Regions from separate parts of the Paragemmobacter aquarius genome, predicted to be linked through region 1. Evidence: riboswitches for the same ligand, from Rfam matches in the RefSeq annotation. Region 1 holds a riboswitch; the other holds the start of a gene.
What was found. Region 1 has a riboswitch for thiamine pyrophosphate ahead of thiB (thiamine ABC transporter substrate binding subunit). Riboswitches for the same ligand answer to the same signal wherever they lie in the genome.
Positions count from the first base shown of each region.

Region 1 (8,900 bases):
ACGCACAGCGTGCAGCACTCGCCCGCGCGAGCGGGGAAGATCAGCCGCGCTCGACGCTGTTCGATCTGTTCAAGAATGCAGATGATCCGAACACCACGGTCGAGGTGAACAAGTATCTGTGGAAAGCCTCGCTCGACGTGCTGAACTTCCTGCCCGTCGAATCGGTTGATCCGTTTACCGGCGTGATCGTCACGGGCTATGGCACGCCGCCCGGATCGGGCCGTGCGTATCGGGCGACGATCTATGTGCAGGATCCCGCGCTTGATGCCCGCAGCCTGAAGGTTGCGCTGCAAAGCCGTGGTGGTGGCCCCGTCGCGCCTGAAACGGTGCGCGCGGTCGAGGATGCCATTCTGACCCGCGCACGGCAGTTGCGGATTCAGGACAGCAATCTCTGACCTTTGCAACCTGCGCGGGAACCCTATCCGCGCCGCATGGTTGGCCTTTCGCATTCCGGCGGAGGGAAACATGCGCACCATCAATATCATCACGCTTCTGCTGATCATCATCGGCGGTATCAATTGGCTGCTTGTCGGGCTGTTCCAGTTCGATCTGGTCGCGGCCATATTCGGCGGGCAGGATGCCGCCTTGGCGCGGATCGTCTATATTCTTGTCGGCCTTTCGGCGCTTTGGCAGATCGGGCCGTGGCTGCGGACGCTGTCGGGCGATGCCGTCGCGGTCCGGCGCGACACGACGCGCTAGCGCAATCACTGGACCTTGGCGCACCTGCGGGTATAACCACGCCCGCAGGATACGCCGGGGAACAGTTGATGTCGCGCTACGAACCAAGCCAGACCGAACCGAAATGGCAAGCCGAGTGGGAGGCCGCTGGCACCTTTACGGCGCGGCGCGATCCCGCAAAGCCCAAGTATTACGTGCTGGAGATGTTCCCCTATCCTTCGGGGCGCATCCATATGGGGCATGTGCGGAATTATACGATGGGGGACGTGGTCGCCCGATACAAGGCAGCGTCTGGGTTTTCGGTGCTGCATCCGATGGGGTGGGACGCCTTTGGCATGCCCGCCGAGAACGCGGCGATGGAGCGGGGCGGGCATCCCAAGGAATGGACTTACGGCAACATCGCCGACATGCGGGCGCAGATGAAGCCGCTTGGCCTGTCGATCGACTGGAGCCGCGAATTCGCCACCTGCGACCCTGAATATTACGGCCAGCAACAGGCCATGTTCATCGACATGATGGAAGCGGGCCTTGTCTACCGCAAGAACGCGGTGGTGAACTGGGATCCGGTCGATATGACCGTGCTTGCCAACGAACAGGTGATCGACGGGCGCGGTTGGCGGTCGGGGGCGGTGGTCGAACGGCGCGAGCTGACGCAGTGGTTCTTCCGCATCTCGGACTATTCGGGCGAGTTGCTCGAGGCGCTGGATTCGCTGAAGGATTGGCCGGAAAAGGTGCGCCTGATGCAGGCGAACTGGATCGGCAAATCGCGCGGGCTGCAGTTTGCTTTTACCACCACGGGCGCGCCGGAAGGATTCGACCGGCTCGAGGTGTATACGACCCGCCCCGACACGCTGCTTGGCGCGTCTTTTGCGGCGATCTCGCCCGACCATCCGCTGGCAAAGCAGCTTGAACGCCACGATCCGAAGGTTGCCGAATTCGTCGCTGAATGTCGCCGCATTGGCACGAGCGAAGAGGCGTTGGAAAAGGCCGAAAAGCGCGGGCTGGACACGGGCATCAAGGTCTTGCACCCGTTCGATGACAGTTGGGAACTGCCGGTTTACATCGCCAACTTCATCCTGATGGACTACGGCACCGGCGCGATCTTTGGTTGCCCGGCGCATGACCAGCGTGATTTCGAATTCGCCTCGAAATACGGATTGGCAATCAAGCCGGTCTTTGTGGCCGAGGGTGCGGAGGAGGCGGCGCTTGCCGCAGCTTTCGTTCCGATGAAATCCGAGCGCGTGCGCTATGTGCGCGGCTTTGCCGGTGCTGAAACCCAGACCGGCGAGGAAGCGGTCGCTGCCGCGATTGCCCAATGCGAGGCGAACGGGGTGGGGCGCGGCGTTACGAACTATCGCCTGCGCGACTGGGGCATTTCGCGCCAGCGGTATTGGGGCTGCCCGATTCCGGTTGTGCATTGCGCGACCTGCGGCGTGGTGGCCGAGGCGAAGGCGAACCTGCCCGTCAAGTTGCCCGATGATGTGACGTTCGACCAGCCGGGCAACCCGCTGGACCGACACCCGACTTGGCGCGATTGCACCTGCCCGAAGTGCGGGGCTGCGGCGCGGCGGGAAACCGACACGATGGACACGTTCGTCGATTCGTCGTGGTATTACGCCCGCTTCACCGCGCCCCGTGCGACCACGCCCACCGTGGCCGAGGATGCGGATTACTGGATGAACGTCGACCAGTACATCGGCGGGATCGAGCATGCGATTCTGCACCTGCTCTATTCGCGCTTCTTTGCCCGTGCGATGCACAAAACAGGCCATCTGCCCGCCCGCGCGATCGAGCCGTTCAACGCGCTCTTTACCCAAGGCATGGTGACGCACGAGATTTACAAGACGACCGACGCCAATGGCCGCCCTGTCTATCACCTGCCCGAAGATATCATCCGCAGCGAGCAGGGCGCGACCCTTGCCGATGGCACGGTGGTCGAGGTGATCCCTTCGGCCAAGATGTCGAAATCCAAAAAGAACGTGGTCGATCCGTTGAAGATCATCACCGATTTCGGGGCAGATACCGCGCGGTGGTTTGTCATGTCGGACAGCCCGCCGGAGCGGGATGTGGAATGGACGGCATCGGGGGCCGAGGCGGCCTTTAAGCACCTTGCCCGTGTGTGGCGCATCGCGGACGAGCTGACGCGGGCCGATGCGGCGGCCAATCCGGCGGAAGATGCGGCGCTGGCCAAGGCCACGGCCAAGGCGGTGGACGAGGTGACGCGCGGGATCGACGGCTTCGCCTTTAACAAGGCCATCGCCAAGCTTTACGAATTCACCAACACGCTGTCGCGTTCGGGCGCTGGCGTGGCGGCGAAACGGGGGGCGATGCTGACCATGGCGCAGTTGATGCAGCCGATGACGCCGCACCTTGCCGAGGAAGTCTGGCATATGCTGGGCGGCGCTGGCCTTGTGGCGCAGGCCGCTTGGCCAAAGGCCGACCCTGCGCTGCTGGTGGACGATTCGGTGACCCTGCCGATCCAGATCAACGGCAAGCGGCGGGCGGAAATCACCGTTCCTGCGGGCATGCCTGCATCCGAGGTTGAAAAACTCGCCCTTGCAGACGAAGCTGTGGTCAAGTTCCTTGCAGGGGCGCCTGTGAAGAAGATCATCGTCGTCCCGGGGCGCATCATCAATGTCGTTGCCTGACCGCCGCACAGTCCTGTCATTGCTCGCAGCCCTGCTGATTGCAGGCTGCGGCTTTACGCCCGCCTATGCGCCGGAAGGGGCGGGGACAAAGCTGCGGGGCCGCGTTGCGGTGCAGGTGCCGGCCACGCGGAACGATTTTGCGCTGGCCTCGCGGCTGGAAACCCGTCTTGGCGCTGCCGACGCGCCGGCCTATGACCTTGGCTATAGCGTGACGGTCTATAGCATCAGCGGGGGCATCACGCCCGACAACGAGACCACGCGCTATCAGCTAAAGGGCAGTGTCGCCTATACCCTGACCGACCGCGCGACACAGGCGCGGGTTGCCGGTGGAACGGTGCGGAATTTCACCTCGTGGTCGGCCACCGGGTCGACCGTTGCGGGCATCGCCGCCGAAGAGGCTGCAGCGGCGCGGTTGATGCAGATCCTTGCCGATGACATCGTCACGCGCCTGATCGCCGAGTTGCCATGATCCTTCGCGGGATTGAAGCCACGCGGTATTTCGCCAAACCCGACCCTGCCAAGACCGGCCTGCTGATTTTCGGCGCAGATGCGATGCGGGTGGCCCTGAAACGGCAAGAGGTGATCGCGGCGCTGATCGGGCCAGAGGGCGAAGGCGAGATGCGGCTTGCGCGGATCGCCGCAGCCGAGTTGCGGAAAGACCCTGCGGCGCTGCTCGATGCGATAAAGTCGCAAGGCTTCTTTCCCGGCCCGCGTGTCGCCTTTGTCGAGGATGCGACCGATACGCTGACCGCCACGATCCAGACTGCGCTGATGGAATGGCGCGCGGGCGACGCGCAGATTGTCGTGACGGCTGGCGGGTTGACGGCGAAATCGACGCTCAAGACGCTGTTCGAAAAGCACCCCGCCGCCTTTTGTGCCGGGCTTTACGACGATCCGCCCAGCCGCGAAGAGATCGAGGCGGCGCTGGCCAAGGCGGGGCTGACATCGATCGACCGCGAGGCGATGACCGATCTCGCGAACCTTGCCCGTGCGCTGGACCCCGGTGATTTCCGCCAGACGCTCGACAAGATCGCGCTTTATAAATACCGCGACCCAAGCCCGCTGACGCCGTTGGAGGTTGCCACGCTTGCGCCTGCCACTGTCGAGGCCGAGGTGGATGATCTGATCATGGCCGTTGCCGAGGGCCGCCAGAACGACATCGCGCCGCTGTTTCGCAGGCTGGAGGCGCAGGGCACCGCTGCCGTCACGCTGTGCATCGCAGCCATGCGCCATTTCCGCGCGCTACATACTGCCGTGACCGATCCGGGCGGGGTGTCGTCGGGCATCGCCAAGGCGCGCGGCGTGCCGTTCAAGGCGCGGGACGCGATGCAGCGGCAGGCATCGAACTGGGGCAGCCGCAAGCTGGAAGATGCGATAACGCTGCTGGTGGAAACCGATCTGACGCTTCGGTCGACGTCGCGCGCACCGACCATGGCATTGATCGAGCGCGCGCTGATCCGTCTGGCCATGATGTCGCAACGGCGGGGGTGACGTGTCGGCTTCAGGGAGTGCGCCCCCTTACCATTCGGGGGCAGGCTTTGTAGAAGTGACCGAACCGGCAACCAAAGGCCCGCCATGACCCGATTTATCCGTATGTTCGGCCCCGTCATGGCTGCCCCGCACGCAGCCGAAGTCACCCGCGCCGCAGTCGGTGCGGCGCTGGGGCTTCTGGTCTGCGACCTGATCCTGTGGGCGCTGTCGGGTGGGGCCGATCTGGCCCACCTGACCCTGATCGCGCCCTTTGGCGCGTCGGCCTTCCTGATCTTTGCCGTGCCGAACAGCCCGCTGGCCCAGCCCTTCAGCGCGATTGCGGGCAATACGCTGTCGGCGCTTGCCGCAATCGCGGTGCTGCACCTGACGGATAACCCGCTTGTCGCGGCCCCGCTTGCCGTGGGGCTTGCGATTGCGGTGATGGGGGTGACCCGCGCGTTCCACCCGCCTGCCGGAGCGGTCGCGCTGGCCACGGTGATCGCGGCGAGCGGGGCGCAGCCGCCGACGTGGGCCTTTGCCTTTACGCCGGTCTTTGCCGGTTCGGTGCTGCTTGTGGTCGCGGGTATTGGCTGGAACACCTTGACGGGGCGGAAATATCCGTTCCGCCAGCCCGCGCCTTCGCCCCATGGCACCAAGGATGCGCTGCCGGATCGCCGTCTTGGGCTGACCGCGCCCGAACTTGGCCATCTGCTCGACCGGTTGCGGATGACGCCGAACATCGGGGTCGAAGATCTTGCCCGCGTCATCACGGCGGCCGAGGCAGAAGCGGCAGCGCAGCATCTGGGCGATTTGACCGCCGCCGACATCATGTCGCGCGATCTGGTCACCGTGCCACCCACGACGCCCTTGAAAACGCTGGCGCAGGTGTTCCGCATCCACCGCTTCAAGACGCTGCCGGTCAGCGAGGGCGGCCATTACGCGGGGCTGATCGACCAGTCGGCCCTGCTTGGCCTGACGGATGGCAGGGTTACCGCCGCCGATCTGGTCACGCCGGTCGAAACTGCCTTGCCCGGGACGACTGCCGCGACCCTGATGGATCTGTTGGCGGATGGCCACCAGCAAGCCGTGCCGGTTTTGGAGGGTGGCAGGCTGACGGGGCTTGTCACGCGGTCGGACCTGATTGCGCTGCTTGCCGCCCGTCTGCGAAGTGCTACCCCCTAGACATTGCCCGCCGCGCCGTGGCCTAATCGTGCCATGCAAAGCCCTATCGAACAGCTACACCGTGACTGCGAAGCCCTTGGCACGCGCCTGTTCACCGTGTCGATCCTTGACCGCGCCAATGGCCTGTCGCGCCGCGCCTATACCTCGCATCCGGTGGAATATCCGGCGCAGGGCACCAAACCGATGCTGGATGACGCGTGGTTCGACCATTGCATCCGGCAGGCGCAGTATTTTCTGGCCAATACACCGGCCGAGTTCGAACAGCATTTCTTCGACCATGCGCTGATCACATCGATGGGGCTGGGTTCGGCGTTGAACATTCCGCTTGCCGATTCGGGCGGGACGGTCGTTGCGACCGTCAACCTGCTGGCCGAAGCCCTGCACTTCACGCCGGAACGGCTGGCCGCTTACCTGTCGCTTGTGGCTGACAGCCGCGACGCGGTTCTGGGCGATCGGCTGTTTTCCGGCCTGCAAGGCTGATTTCGGCCCCTTGCGTCTGGCAAGGCATGGCCTATGTTCACCATCACCTCGGGGTGCCTGACCTGTCAGGCTGAGATGCGAAAGCGGACCCGTTGAACCTGAACCGGATCATACCGGCGGAGGGAAGGTGCGTGGAAAGACCTCCAAGCCCGACCTGTCCCGTCGCAATTGGAGGAAGACATGAAAACTTCGATCCTTGCGCTGGGTTTTGCCACTGTCGCCACGGGTTTTGCCTGTGCCGCTGCGGCTGAAACCCCTGTGCTTACAGTGCTGACCTATGACAGTTTCGTTGCCGAATGGGGCCCCGGCCCTGCGGTGGAAAAGGCGTTCGAGGCCGATTGCGCCTGCGACCTGCGGTTCGTCGCGGCGGGCGATGGCGCGGCACTGCTGGCGCGGGTGCAGATGGAGGGCGCTGCGTCAGATGCCGATGTGGTGCTGGGGCTGGATACCAGCCTGACGGCGGCTGCGCGGGCCACGGGGCTGTTCGCGCCGCATGGCCAGACATGGGCCAATACGCTGCCCGTACCGTTCGAGGATGCCGATTTCGTGCCCTATGACTGGGGGTGGTTTGCGATGGTCTATGACAAGACCAAGGTAACCGATGTTCCGACATCCTTCGAGGCGCTTGCCGCATCCGACCTGAAGATCGTCATCCAGGACCCGCGGTCATCGACGCCCGGTCTGGGGCTTTTGCTGTGGGTCAAGGCGGCTTACGGCGATAGGGCCAAGGATATCTGGGCCGGACTTGCGGATAACATCGTCACCGTCACGCCAGGATGGTCGGAAGCTTACGGGTTGTTCACCGAAGGCGAGGCGGACATGGTGCTGTCTTACACCACATCGCCTGCCTATCACCTGATTGCGGAAAGCGATGATACCAAGGCCGCCGCCGTGTTCGACGAGGGCCATTACATGCAGGTCGAGGTGGCCGGAAAGCTGGCAGCGACCGATCAGCCCGCGCTTGCCGACCGGTTCCTTGCCTTTATCGGCAGCGATGCCTTCCAGTCGACCATTGCGACAACGAACTGGATGTATCCGGCGGTGACGCCTGCTGGGGGCCTGCCCGAAGGCTTTGATCGCTTCCGCCCTGCCAAATCGCTGCTGATGTCGGCGGATGAGGCGGCGGCGGCGCGCGATGGCGCTTTGGCCGAATGGCAAGCGGCGCTCGCGCAATGAGCCACGCGCCGGGGGCGGCCGCTGTCGCCGCCCTTGTCGCGGGGCTGACGCTCGGCATGGCCGGTGTCGTGGGCGCAGGGGCGGGAAGCCTGTGGCCCACGGCTGCCGATCTGGCGGCGCTGCGCTTTACGGTGCTGCAAGCGGCGCTGTCGGCGGTGATTTCCTGCGCCTTGGCGGTGCCCGTGGCGCGGGCTCTGGCGCGGCGGCGCTTTCTTGGCCGCGGGGTGCTGATCACGCTGATGGGGGCGCCGTTCCTTTTGCCGGTGATCGTGGCGGTGCTCGGCCTGTTGGCCGTATTTGGACGGTCGAGTATTGTCAGCGATGGCTTGGCTTTGGCCGGTTTGCCGCCTTTGTCGATTTACGGGCTGCACGGGGTGGTGCTGGCCCATGTGTTCCTGAACCTGCCGCTTGTCACGCGGATGCTGCTGATGGGGTGGCAGGCGATTCCGGCCGAACGCTTCCGGCTGGCGCAATCGCTGGGGATGCCGCCCGCCGCGCAGTTCCGGCATCTGGAATGGCCGATGCTGCGAGCGGTGCTGCCCGGCGCGGCGGTGGTGGTGTTCACCATTTGCCTTGCCAGTTTCGCGGTGGCGTTGACGCTGGGCGGCGGGCCGGGGGCGACCACGGTCGAGCTTGCGATCTATCAGGCGCTGCGGTTCGATTATGATCCGGCACGGGCGGCGGCGCTGGCGGTGATCCAGTTCGGGCTGGGGGCCGTTGCGGTGGCGCTGGGCTGGGCCGTGCTGGGGCGTGCCGGTTTCGGCAGTGGCTTGGGGCGGCGGATCGGGGTTGGCGCGCCAAAGGGGTGGAGGCGCGGGGCCGATGCGCTGGCGGTGATGCTGGCGGCGGCGTTCCTGCTTGTGCCGCTTGGCGCGGTGGTCTGGCGCGGGGTTGGCGGATTGGGCGATTTGCCCGCCGGGCTTTGGGCGGCGCTGGTCCGGTCGGTCGCGGTTGCGCTTTTATCGACGGGAGTCACGATGGGGGCCGCGCTGGTGCTGGCGCTGGCGGTGGCGCGGGGCGCGCGCGGGGCGGGGCTGTTCGACACGGTTGCGACCTTGCCGCTTGCGGTGTCGGGGCTGGTGCTGGGGACGGGGCTGTTCCTGACGGTGCAGCCTTTTGTGCGGCCCGAGGCTGTGGCCCTGCCCGTGACCGTGATGGTCAACGCGCTGTTGTCGCTGCCCTATGCTTACCGGTTGCTGCTGCCCGAGGCGCGGGCGCTTCATGCCGATTACGACAGGCTGGCGCGGTCTTTGGCGCTGACCGGTG
Region 1 is NZ_CP028918.1:3,407,762-3,416,661, reverse strand. Features, by position in the region: gene HYN69_RS16560 (DUF3576 domain-containing protein) at 1-395, shown strand, start outside; gene HYN69_RS16555 (DUF378 domain-containing protein) at 466-699, shown strand; gene leuS (leucine--tRNA ligase) at 768-3,326, shown strand; gene lptE (LPS assembly lipoprotein LptE) at 3,313-3,795, shown strand; gene holA (DNA polymerase III subunit delta) at 3,792-4,817, shown strand; gene HYN69_RS16535 (HPP family protein) at 4,902-5,978, shown strand; gene HYN69_RS16530 (GAF domain-containing protein) at 6,012-6,458, shown strand; TPP riboswitch at 6,498-6,600, shown strand; gene thiB (thiamine ABC transporter substrate binding subunit) at 6,639-7,634, shown strand; gene HYN69_RS16520 (thiamine/thiamine pyrophosphate ABC transporter permease ThiP) at 7,631-8,900, shown strand, end outside.

Region 2 (8,900 bases), on a different replicon from region 1:
TGCTCCGTGAAGCGTATCTGTAGCCTTACTAAAAACTCTTTGGTAATCTGCAAAATACGACTATTTTGCACATATGAAGTTATATAACCCTGTTAATACTGATAATCCTGAAGAAACCATCGTCGATTCCGAGAGGGTTGGACAGGCGTCCGAAGACGACCTGTGGTTCCTGCCAGGTCCGATGGAAGAGGAACCGGATTATCTGCCTCCAGGCCCAATGACTGAGCCTAGTGAAACCTCAGTACTTGCGGCTTGGGCTCGGGCCGAAGCGGGTTGTGCGGCCCGCCTCGCACAGGTGGCCGGAAGACTGGGCGCGCTTGACGACCGTCTGCGACGCGGCCCATTGGGTTGGCGGCACAGATTGGCTCTGATCGAGGCTGCAGAGCTGAGCTGGTTCGTTGGCGATCGAGTCAGCCCTGAACGCCTTGCACTCTGGATCGCGCTTCGGCTGTCTGGCGCGCAGGAAGACTCAGGGGCGCTGTCTCGTGTTGGATGGGCCGTTCGGCGTCTGACTGGAGGGCCTGGCCCCGAAGCTGGGCTTGCCGATTTTCTCGACCGCCGGGACCCTGAGAATATAGCTGATGACGCCGATCGTTTCGCTGAACGTGCTGATGGCTGGCTCGCCTTGATGGAAGCCAGCCGACATTTTCACCCTATCACTCGGGCTTGTCTGGGCTTCAACCTTTGGAGCCTGGCAGGTCTCGGTCAGAATGGCGACCGGATGGAAGCTGCGGTCACGGCAGGACGTGTTGCTGCAGCCGAAGGGAAGGGTGCAATTTTCGCACCGCTGGCACTGGGTGGGGCAGGGGGGCTTCGTGCCGGCGGACCTCCGGCAGAGCGGTTGACCCGATGGCTGGACGGGATGAACAACGCATGCCTCGCAGCGATGCGGCACCTCGACGAACTCGAATTATGGTCCACCCAAGCGGAAACTGTCATGTCAGTGTTGTCTGGCCGTACTCCTCCGGCTTTGCGCGCTGTATTGACCGAATGGCCCTTGGTCTCTGCACCGATGGTCGAGACTGTGATCGGCGCCAGCCGCGCGGCTGTCCAGCGAAACCTGGCTTGGATGGAGGCGCGTGGGCTAATCTGCGAAATGACCGGGCAGGGGCGTTATCGGATGTGGCGCGCGGCGATCTGAAAGCTTTGGATCACGATTTTCGCCACTTTGCATTTGGAATTGACCCGGCCGACACATCCAAGGCTGCCCGGCGACGGAAGTATGCATCATCCGAACACTAACCCGCCATCGACGATCAGGTTCTGCCCCGTGACTGCGCGCGCCCAGGGCGAGGCGAAGAACAGCACGGCGTCGGCCAGATCCTCGGGCGTCGTCACCCGGCCCAGAGGGGTCTGGGCGGCGATGATGTCGAACACCGCTTCGGGCGTGGCGGCGCTGGCGTCGGTGGTGCGCAACAGGCCTCCCGACACCATGTTCACCGTGATGCCCAGCGGCCCCAGTTCCTTGGCCGCCGTGCGGGTCAGCGCCAGAAGCGCACCCTTGGCGGCGGTGTAGTCGTGATAGGGCACGACCGGGTTCTGCATCAGGTTGGTGCCGATGGTGATGATCCGGCCAAAGCCTTGCGCTGCACAATGCGCCCGCATCGCGGCCAGACAGTTCAGCGCGCCACCCACCGCCGTTTCGGCCTGCCGCGCGATATCGGCCCATTGCAGCCTGTCAAGATGCGCCCGCGCATCGCCGTTGAAGGCGAAATCAGCCAGCGCATTGTGGACCAGCACATCCGGGGCCCCCAGACGCTCAGTGATCTGATCCACCATCGCCGCAACCTGCGCGGGGTCTGTCACATCGGCGCGAAACGCGGCGGCGCGCGGGCCAAGCTCGGCGGCCAAGGTCTCGGCTGCGGTCTGGCTGTTGCGATAGTTGATGGCCACCCTTGCGCCTTCGCGGTGAAAGGCGCGGGCGATGGCGGCACCAAGGCCACGGCCACCGCCGGTGACAAGGACGGTCAGGTCAGACAGGGGACGGGTCATGCGTTGGTTCCTTTGAATTGGGCGAAGAAGTGATGGGTCGGGCCGTGGCCACTGCCCACCGTCAGCGCATTGGCGTTGGCGATGGCGGCGGCGACGTAGGCCTTTGTGCGTACGGCGGCGTCGGGCAGGGGCAGGCCAAGCCCCAGAAACGTAGCCAGCGCAGACGACAGCGTGCAGCCTGTGCCATGGGTCTTGCGCGTGGCGTGGCGGGAACCTGTAAGCCAGGTGAGGACATCGGTACTTACCAGGAGATCGGGGCAATCACCGCCCGGCAGATGCCCACCTTTCAGCAGCACCGCCCGCGCCCCAAGCGCCAGCAGCGCCTGCGCCTGTTCCTGCATCTGGTTGCGGGTTGCGGCCTCGGGCACGCCCAGCAGATCGGCCGCTTCGGGCAGGTTGGGTGTGATGACCGATGCCAGCGGCAGCATCGCGCGCAGGGCGGCAACCGCATCGGCCTGCAACAGCCGGTCGCCGCTTTTGGCCACCATCACCGGATCCAGCACGATTGGCGCCTCTAGGCCCGCCAGCGCATCGGCAACCGCGCCGATGATGGGGGCGGTGCCCAGCATCCCGATCTTGACCGCGTCCACCCGGATATCGGCGCGGATCGCCGCGACCTGAGCCGTCACGAAATCCGGCGCGATCATCTGCACGGCAGTCACGCCTTGGGTGTTCTGCGCGGTCAGCGCGGTGAGGGCGGCCATGGCATAGCCGCCATTGGCCGAGATCGCCTTGATATCGGCCTGAATCCCGGCCCCGCCCGACGGGTCAGAGCCTGCAATCGACAGGATGTTGGGGATCATGCCACGCTCCATTCTGACAACAAGGCACGCGTGGTGGCCTGCGCATCCGGCGCGCGGGTCACAGCCGTGACCACGGCCATGCCGCAGGCACCGGCGGCGCGCACCGCCGCCGCATCGCCCGGCTTCAACCCGCCGATGGCATAGGTCGGCAATCCCGCCTCTGCCACGATCTGCGCCAAGCCGTCAAAGCCGATGGGCGTGGCGTGGTCGTGCTTGGTTTGCGTGGCGCGCACCGGCCCGGCCCCGATGTAATCCACGCCGGGCGGGATCACGCGCGCCTGCGCCACCGTCTCGATGGACAGGCCAAGCATCATCCCCGCAGGCATCCGCTGGCGGATAAGGGCTACATCGCCGTCGCCTTGCCCGATGTGCAAGCCGTGCGCGCCGGTGGCCAGTGCCACCTCGACCCGGTCATTGACGATCAGCCTCGCCCCAAGCGCCGTCAGTTCCGGCATCAGCAGCCGCACCAGCGCCGCCAGATCATCGTCCAGCGCCGTCTTGTCGCGCAATTGCACCCATGCCGCCCCGCCGCGTGCTGCCGCGCGCGCCTGTTCGGCCACGGCCAGGGCGGCACCCGGATCGGTGATCACATAAATCGGGCCCATCATGCGCGGCTGACCTTGGCGCCTGCGGTCACCTCCTGCGGCGTCAGGCTGTAAAGCGCGTCCAGAAACGCCACCTGAAAACTGCCGGGGCCAGCGGCACCTGCCGCCCGTTCCCCGGCCAGCCCGTAATAGGCCAGCGCCGCCACGGTGGCAGGCAGGGCGGGCTGGCCCACAGCAAAAGCCGCGATCGCCCCGTTCAGCGAACATCCCAAAGCAGTCACGCGCGGCATCAGCGCGTCACCATTGGCCACGCGGAACGCCTGCACGCCGTCGGTGACGTAATCGACCGGCCCCGATACAGCGACCACAGCCCCCGTGCGCAAGGCTAGGTCTTGCGCGCTGGCCTCGGCCGCTGTCACCGGATCGGCGCTGTCGGCCCCGCGCCCCGCGCCACCCATCCCGGCCAGCGCCAGAATCTCGGAGGCATTGCCGCGAATGACCGTTGGCCGCAGCGCCATCAGCCGAGCGCAAACATCCCGGCGAAACTGCGTCGCGCCCACGCCCACCGGGTCCAGCACCCAAGGACGGCCCGAAGCGATCATCACCTGTACGGCCATCTCCATCGCCTCGGCCCATGCCGGGTCCAGCGTGCCGATGTTGACGCACAGCGCCTGCGCAAGGCCTGCAAACTCTGCCACCTCCTCGCGCGCATGGACCATCGCGGGCGACGCCCCCACGGCCAGCAGCACATTGGCTGACACGTTCATTGCGACGAAATTGGTGATGCACTGCACCAGCGGCGCGGTGCTGCGCAGGGTGGCAAGGGTGGTGCCGAGGTTGTCCATTCTATTCTCCGGCCGCGCGCAACGGGGCCAGAGGTGGCGTCGGGGATGGCCAAAATACGGCCAAAGGGGACACCCACCGCAGACTCCCTACGCCAGCATTATCTGGTTCAGGTTCAAAGGGTGCTTCTCAGCCCGGTTGCCCGGACGCCCCTGTCGCGCTGCTTAGACACAAATATTTGCAGACAAAGTCAAGTCTGTGGCCTGTCTGGCAGAGCATGCCCTGTGTCTGATTTCGTCGGCCAGACCTCAAGGATGCCACACATGATGACCAATGCACCGCCGGCTATCTCGGTGGGCGACAGAATCTCGCCTGCAAAAACTGCAGCGGTTACTGCACCGAAAACCACTTCGGTCATTAAAAGGATGCCGACGCGTGCGGGGTCAAGTCTCACCGCCGCCCACATCAGCCCTGCAATCGAGATTACCCACCACAGCGCCGCCGTCACCAGAACCGCCCCAGCAACGACCGCCAGATCCGGCGCGGCAATCGCAGGAAACGGCTCCAGCACGGGCGCGGCAACAAGCGAGGTCAGGGCGGCGCCTATGGCGAACAGGAACGCCGACGGCAGCGGCCTGACGTCGGATTTGTTCCGCATCCCCGCCGTGGCAAAGGCCCAGACAAGGCCCCCGACAAAGGCCATCCATTCGCCCAGATCGCCGGGCAGCGGGATATCACCATCGCCTCCCAGCATGATGAACAGGCCTACAAGACCGGTGGCAATGGCAACCAGCCGGAGGCGCGGCACCTGCTGGCGCAGTAGGTACTTCGCGATCAGCACGCTCCAGACCGGGCTGAAGAACCACAGCAGCACAACAAGTGCCACCTTGCCGTACAGAAAGCCGATCGAATACAGTGCAAAGGCCGCCCCGCCCAACATGACCGAAACGATGCCAATGCGGTTTCTACCCCAAAGCGCTCGTTTGTCGGCAAGGACGAAGGGCAGCAGGAACATGGATGCGACCAGCGTGATCGCTCCCGTTCCCCATGCCCCGTCCAGCCCCCGTTCGGCCACGGCCCGGACGGGCACCCAATAAACGCCCCAGATGACGCCCGTTACAAGAACGACGGCCGAGGCCAGAAGGCTTGTGCTCATTTGTTTTCCTGTTCCGGACCGGTCGCAGATTTTCAAGACCATGTGTTTCCCACTACATATCGTTCAAGTGGATCACAGGCCGCCGCGTGCCGACAGTGCTTGACTCACTTGCGACAAGGGTGAGGCCATCAGCATAGACAGACACAAACTGGGTTTGAGCCCGGAAGGACGTGCCGCAGACCGGACACAAGCCTTCTTCTGGTAGGCCCGCAAAAAATTGGCGCTAACGAGAAGGTGCAGTCAGCCTTCTAACGGGCATTCACCATCGGCCGTGTCTTCAGCACTTCCAGGCTGTCCAGCAAAGCCTCGCGCGGCAGATCGCGGCCGATGATGACGACGCGGCTCTTACGATCCTCGCCCGACCAGCGGGCAAGGCGGATGGGTGGGTCGATGATGTGCTGGACGCCGTGGATGACAAACGGCGTGTCGAAGCCGTCGGCCCAGATCACCGCCTTCAGGCGCAAGATGTCGGGGCCGCGGGCGGCGATCAAGGTTTCCATCCAGATGTCCAGCATGATCGGATGGATCGGGTCATCAAAGACCATCGACACCGAAGAGATGCGGTCGTCATGGCGGGCCGCCGGGGCAATGGCGGCCAACAGGCTTGACCCCGGGGCCGGGGCCAACCCGAATAGGCCATGGGTTGGGCCGGTTGCAAAGGGGGCCAGCGATTTTGCCAATGGCGGAAGCGGCAAGGATGAAAGCGCATAGGCCGGGGCGTTCACCCAGGCTTCGGCTTCCGGCAACGCACCGTTCATGTCGGGGGCCCCATGGCCGAAAAGCTCGGTCAAAGGAACCGCGCCGCGCGTAGCGGTCACGATGCGCGCCCCGGGGGCAAGGGCCGCAAGCCGGGCGCGGAACCGCTCGGCCTGCGATGGTGTCACGAGGTCGGTCTTGGACAGAACCAGCACATCGGCCATGGCGACCTGCTGAACACTTTCGAACCCGGCATCCAGCGTGGCAGGGCCATGCGCGGCATCGCAGACTGTGACCACCCCATCCATCCGCAGCGTCGCCCCCAGACCGGGCGTCACGATCAGCGTGTGCAGGATCGGCGCGGGATCGGCGAGGCCAGTGGTCTCGATCACGATCCGGTCGAACGCCAGTTTCCCGGCGCTGCGCTTTTCGAACAGGCTTTCCAGCGCCTGCACCAGATCGCCGCGCACCGTGCAGCACATACAGCCGGAGGAGAGAAGCACCGTTTCTTCGGTCGTCTCGACGATCAGGTCATGGTCAAGACCCACATCGCCGAACTCGTTGACGACAACGGCGATGCGGCCTGCCGAGGCATCGCGCAGGAGCGCATTGAGAAGCGTGGTCTTTCCGGCGCCAAGATAGCCGGTGATCAGGGTCAGGGGAATTCGGGACATCTTCGACTTGTGCTATGTTATACTATAACGTATATCTGCCATCGATCCCCTGAAAGCAAGCCAGAATGACCGTTACTTTCGCCCCCCGCCCGTCTGTCCTCGATGTCGAAGAAGGCCTGGCCCTCGCCCCGCGCTTTCCGGCGGATGGCCTCATGCCCTGCGTGACGACCGATGCCGCGGACGGCACCGTGCTGATGCTGGGCTGGATGAACGAACAGGCGTTGCGGCTGACCATCGAGACGTGCGAGGCGCATTACTTCAGCCGCACAAGGCAAGCGGTCTGGCACAAGGGCGCGACCTCGGGCCTGACTCAGACTGTGGTCAGGATGCGGATCGACGACGATCAGGATGCAATGTGGCTGGAGGTTACCGTCGCAGGCTCTGGCGCGTCGTGCCATGTCGGCTATCGGTCCTGCTTCTACCGTGAGGTGCCTATCGGCCCCGCTGCCGGTGGTCCGCTGCGGTTCACCGAGACCGAGCGCCGGTTTGACCCCGTCGCGGTCTATGGCGATGCGCCGAACCCGACGATCCTGTGAGGCCGGCATGGGCGCGGCTTTAACCCCGAATGAGATCGAAGTGCTGGCCCTCTTGCGCGGGGCGAATGGCCCGATGACGGCCTATCAACTTCTTGGCCGGATGCAGCGCAAAGGTGGTGCAGTGGCCCCTCCCACAGTCTATCGCGCCCTGAAAGGGCTGGAAGAGGCCGGTGTCGTGCAACGGATCGAAACGCTGCGCGCTTGGGCCGTGGTCACCTCGCCCGTGCCGGGGGTGGTGGCGATCTGCGACGATTGCGGGTCCGTGCGCAGCGTCGAGGCGCCAAGCCTGTTTGAAAGCCTCCATCAGCGCCTCGCCGCTGAGGGTTTTGCCGAGGCGCGCCAGACCATCGAGGTGCATGGCCGTTGCGGCGATTGCACCGGGGGCCAGGCATGAAGGACCTCCTCCTCTCCGGCGTGGTCCTGCGGCTGACGCTGGCCCTTGGTCTATCCGCCACCCTGTGGGTCGGGCTCTGGCTGGTGGTGGGCTGACATGGCATTGCGCATCCGTGATCTGACACTGGGCTATGACCGGCATCCTGCGGTGCATCACCTTGACCTTGACCTGGCCCCGGGCAGCCTGACTGCCGTGGTTGGACCGAATGGCGCGGGGAAATCCACGCTGCTGAAGGGCCTAACCGGCGAGCTTGTTCCCCTGGAAGGCCGGATCGACCGGGGGGTGGCGCGGCTGGCCTACCCTGCCGCAACTCTCCGAGGTGGACCGCAGCTTTCCCATCGCGGTCGGGGCCTTTGTTGCCATGGGGCTGTGGCATCGGGTCGGGGCCTTTGGTCGGGTCGGGGCCAAGGACGCCGCGCGGGTGGCCGAGGCGCTGGCGGCCGTGGGCCTGACTGGCTTTGACCAACGCCCGATCTCGGCCTTGTCGGGCGGTCAGGTGCAGCGGGTGATGTTCGCGCGGCTGCTGTTACAGGATGCCGACCTGATCCTTCTCGACGAACCCTTCACCGCGCTCGACACCAAGACCGCCGCTGACCTTCTGGCAGTCGTGCAGCGCTGGCATGGCGAAGGGCGCACCGTGCTTGCCGTTCTGCATGACATCGAAGCGGTGCGCAGGCATTTCCCCGAAACCCTGCTGCTGGCGCGCGAAAAGGTCGCGCATGGGGCGACGGATAAGGTCCTGACTGCCGAGAACCTGTTCCGCGCTCGCCAGATGTCTGAGGCTTTCGACGACAGTGCCAATGTCTGCGTCCGCCCTGCCACACGGGGTGCCGCATGAGCTGGCTGGTCGATCCCTTCGCCGACTTCGCTTTCATGCAGAGGGCGCTCTTGGGCTGCCTTGCGATCTCGCTGGGGGCTACGCCGGTCGGCGTGTTCCTGCTTTTGCGCCGGATGAGCCTGACGGGCGATGCCATGGCCCATGCGATCCTGCCCGGGGCGGCGGTGGGCTATCTGGTGGCCGGGCTGAACCTGGGCGCGATGACCATCGGCGGGGTGGCGGCGGGGCTGATTGTGGCCGTCCTGACCGGGGCCGTCGCCCGCTTTACCGCCCTGCGCGAGGATGCCTCGCTTGCCGCCTTTTACTTGATCTCGCTGGCCTTGGGCGTGCTTCTCGTCTCGCTGAAGGGGTCGAACGTCGACCTGATGCATGTGCTGTTCGGTACGGTCCTGGCGCTGGACGACGCGGCGCTGATGCTGCTGTGTGCGATCACCACCTTCACACTGGTCGCGCTGGCGCTGGTCTTTCGCCCTCTGGTGCTGG
Region 2 is NZ_CP028920.1:142,934-151,833, forward strand. Features, by position in the region: gene HYN69_RS19920 (hypothetical protein) at 74-1,141, shown strand; gene HYN69_RS19925 (3-oxoacyl-ACP reductase) at 1,228-1,992, opposite strand; gene thiD (bifunctional hydroxymethylpyrimidine kinase/phosphomethylpyrimidine kinase) at 1,989-2,795, opposite strand; gene thiE (thiamine phosphate synthase) at 2,792-3,400, opposite strand; gene thiM (hydroxyethylthiazole kinase) at 3,400-4,185, opposite strand; TPP riboswitch at 4,253-4,347, opposite strand; gene HYN69_RS19945 (DMT family transporter) at 4,374-5,279, opposite strand; gene HYN69_RS19950 (CobW family GTP-binding protein) at 5,528-6,649, opposite strand; gene hisI (phosphoribosyl-AMP cyclohydrolase) at 6,715-7,185, shown strand; gene HYN69_RS19960 (Fur family transcriptional regulator) at 7,193-7,579, shown strand; partial or broken gene aztA (zinc ABC transporter ATP-binding protein AztA) at 7,676-8,417, shown strand; gene HYN69_RS19970 (metal ABC transporter permease) at 8,414-8,900, shown strand, end outside.
Region 2: another riboswitch for thiamine pyrophosphate. It lies ahead of thiM (hydroxyethylthiazole kinase); the one in region 1 lies ahead of thiB (thiamine ABC transporter substrate binding subunit).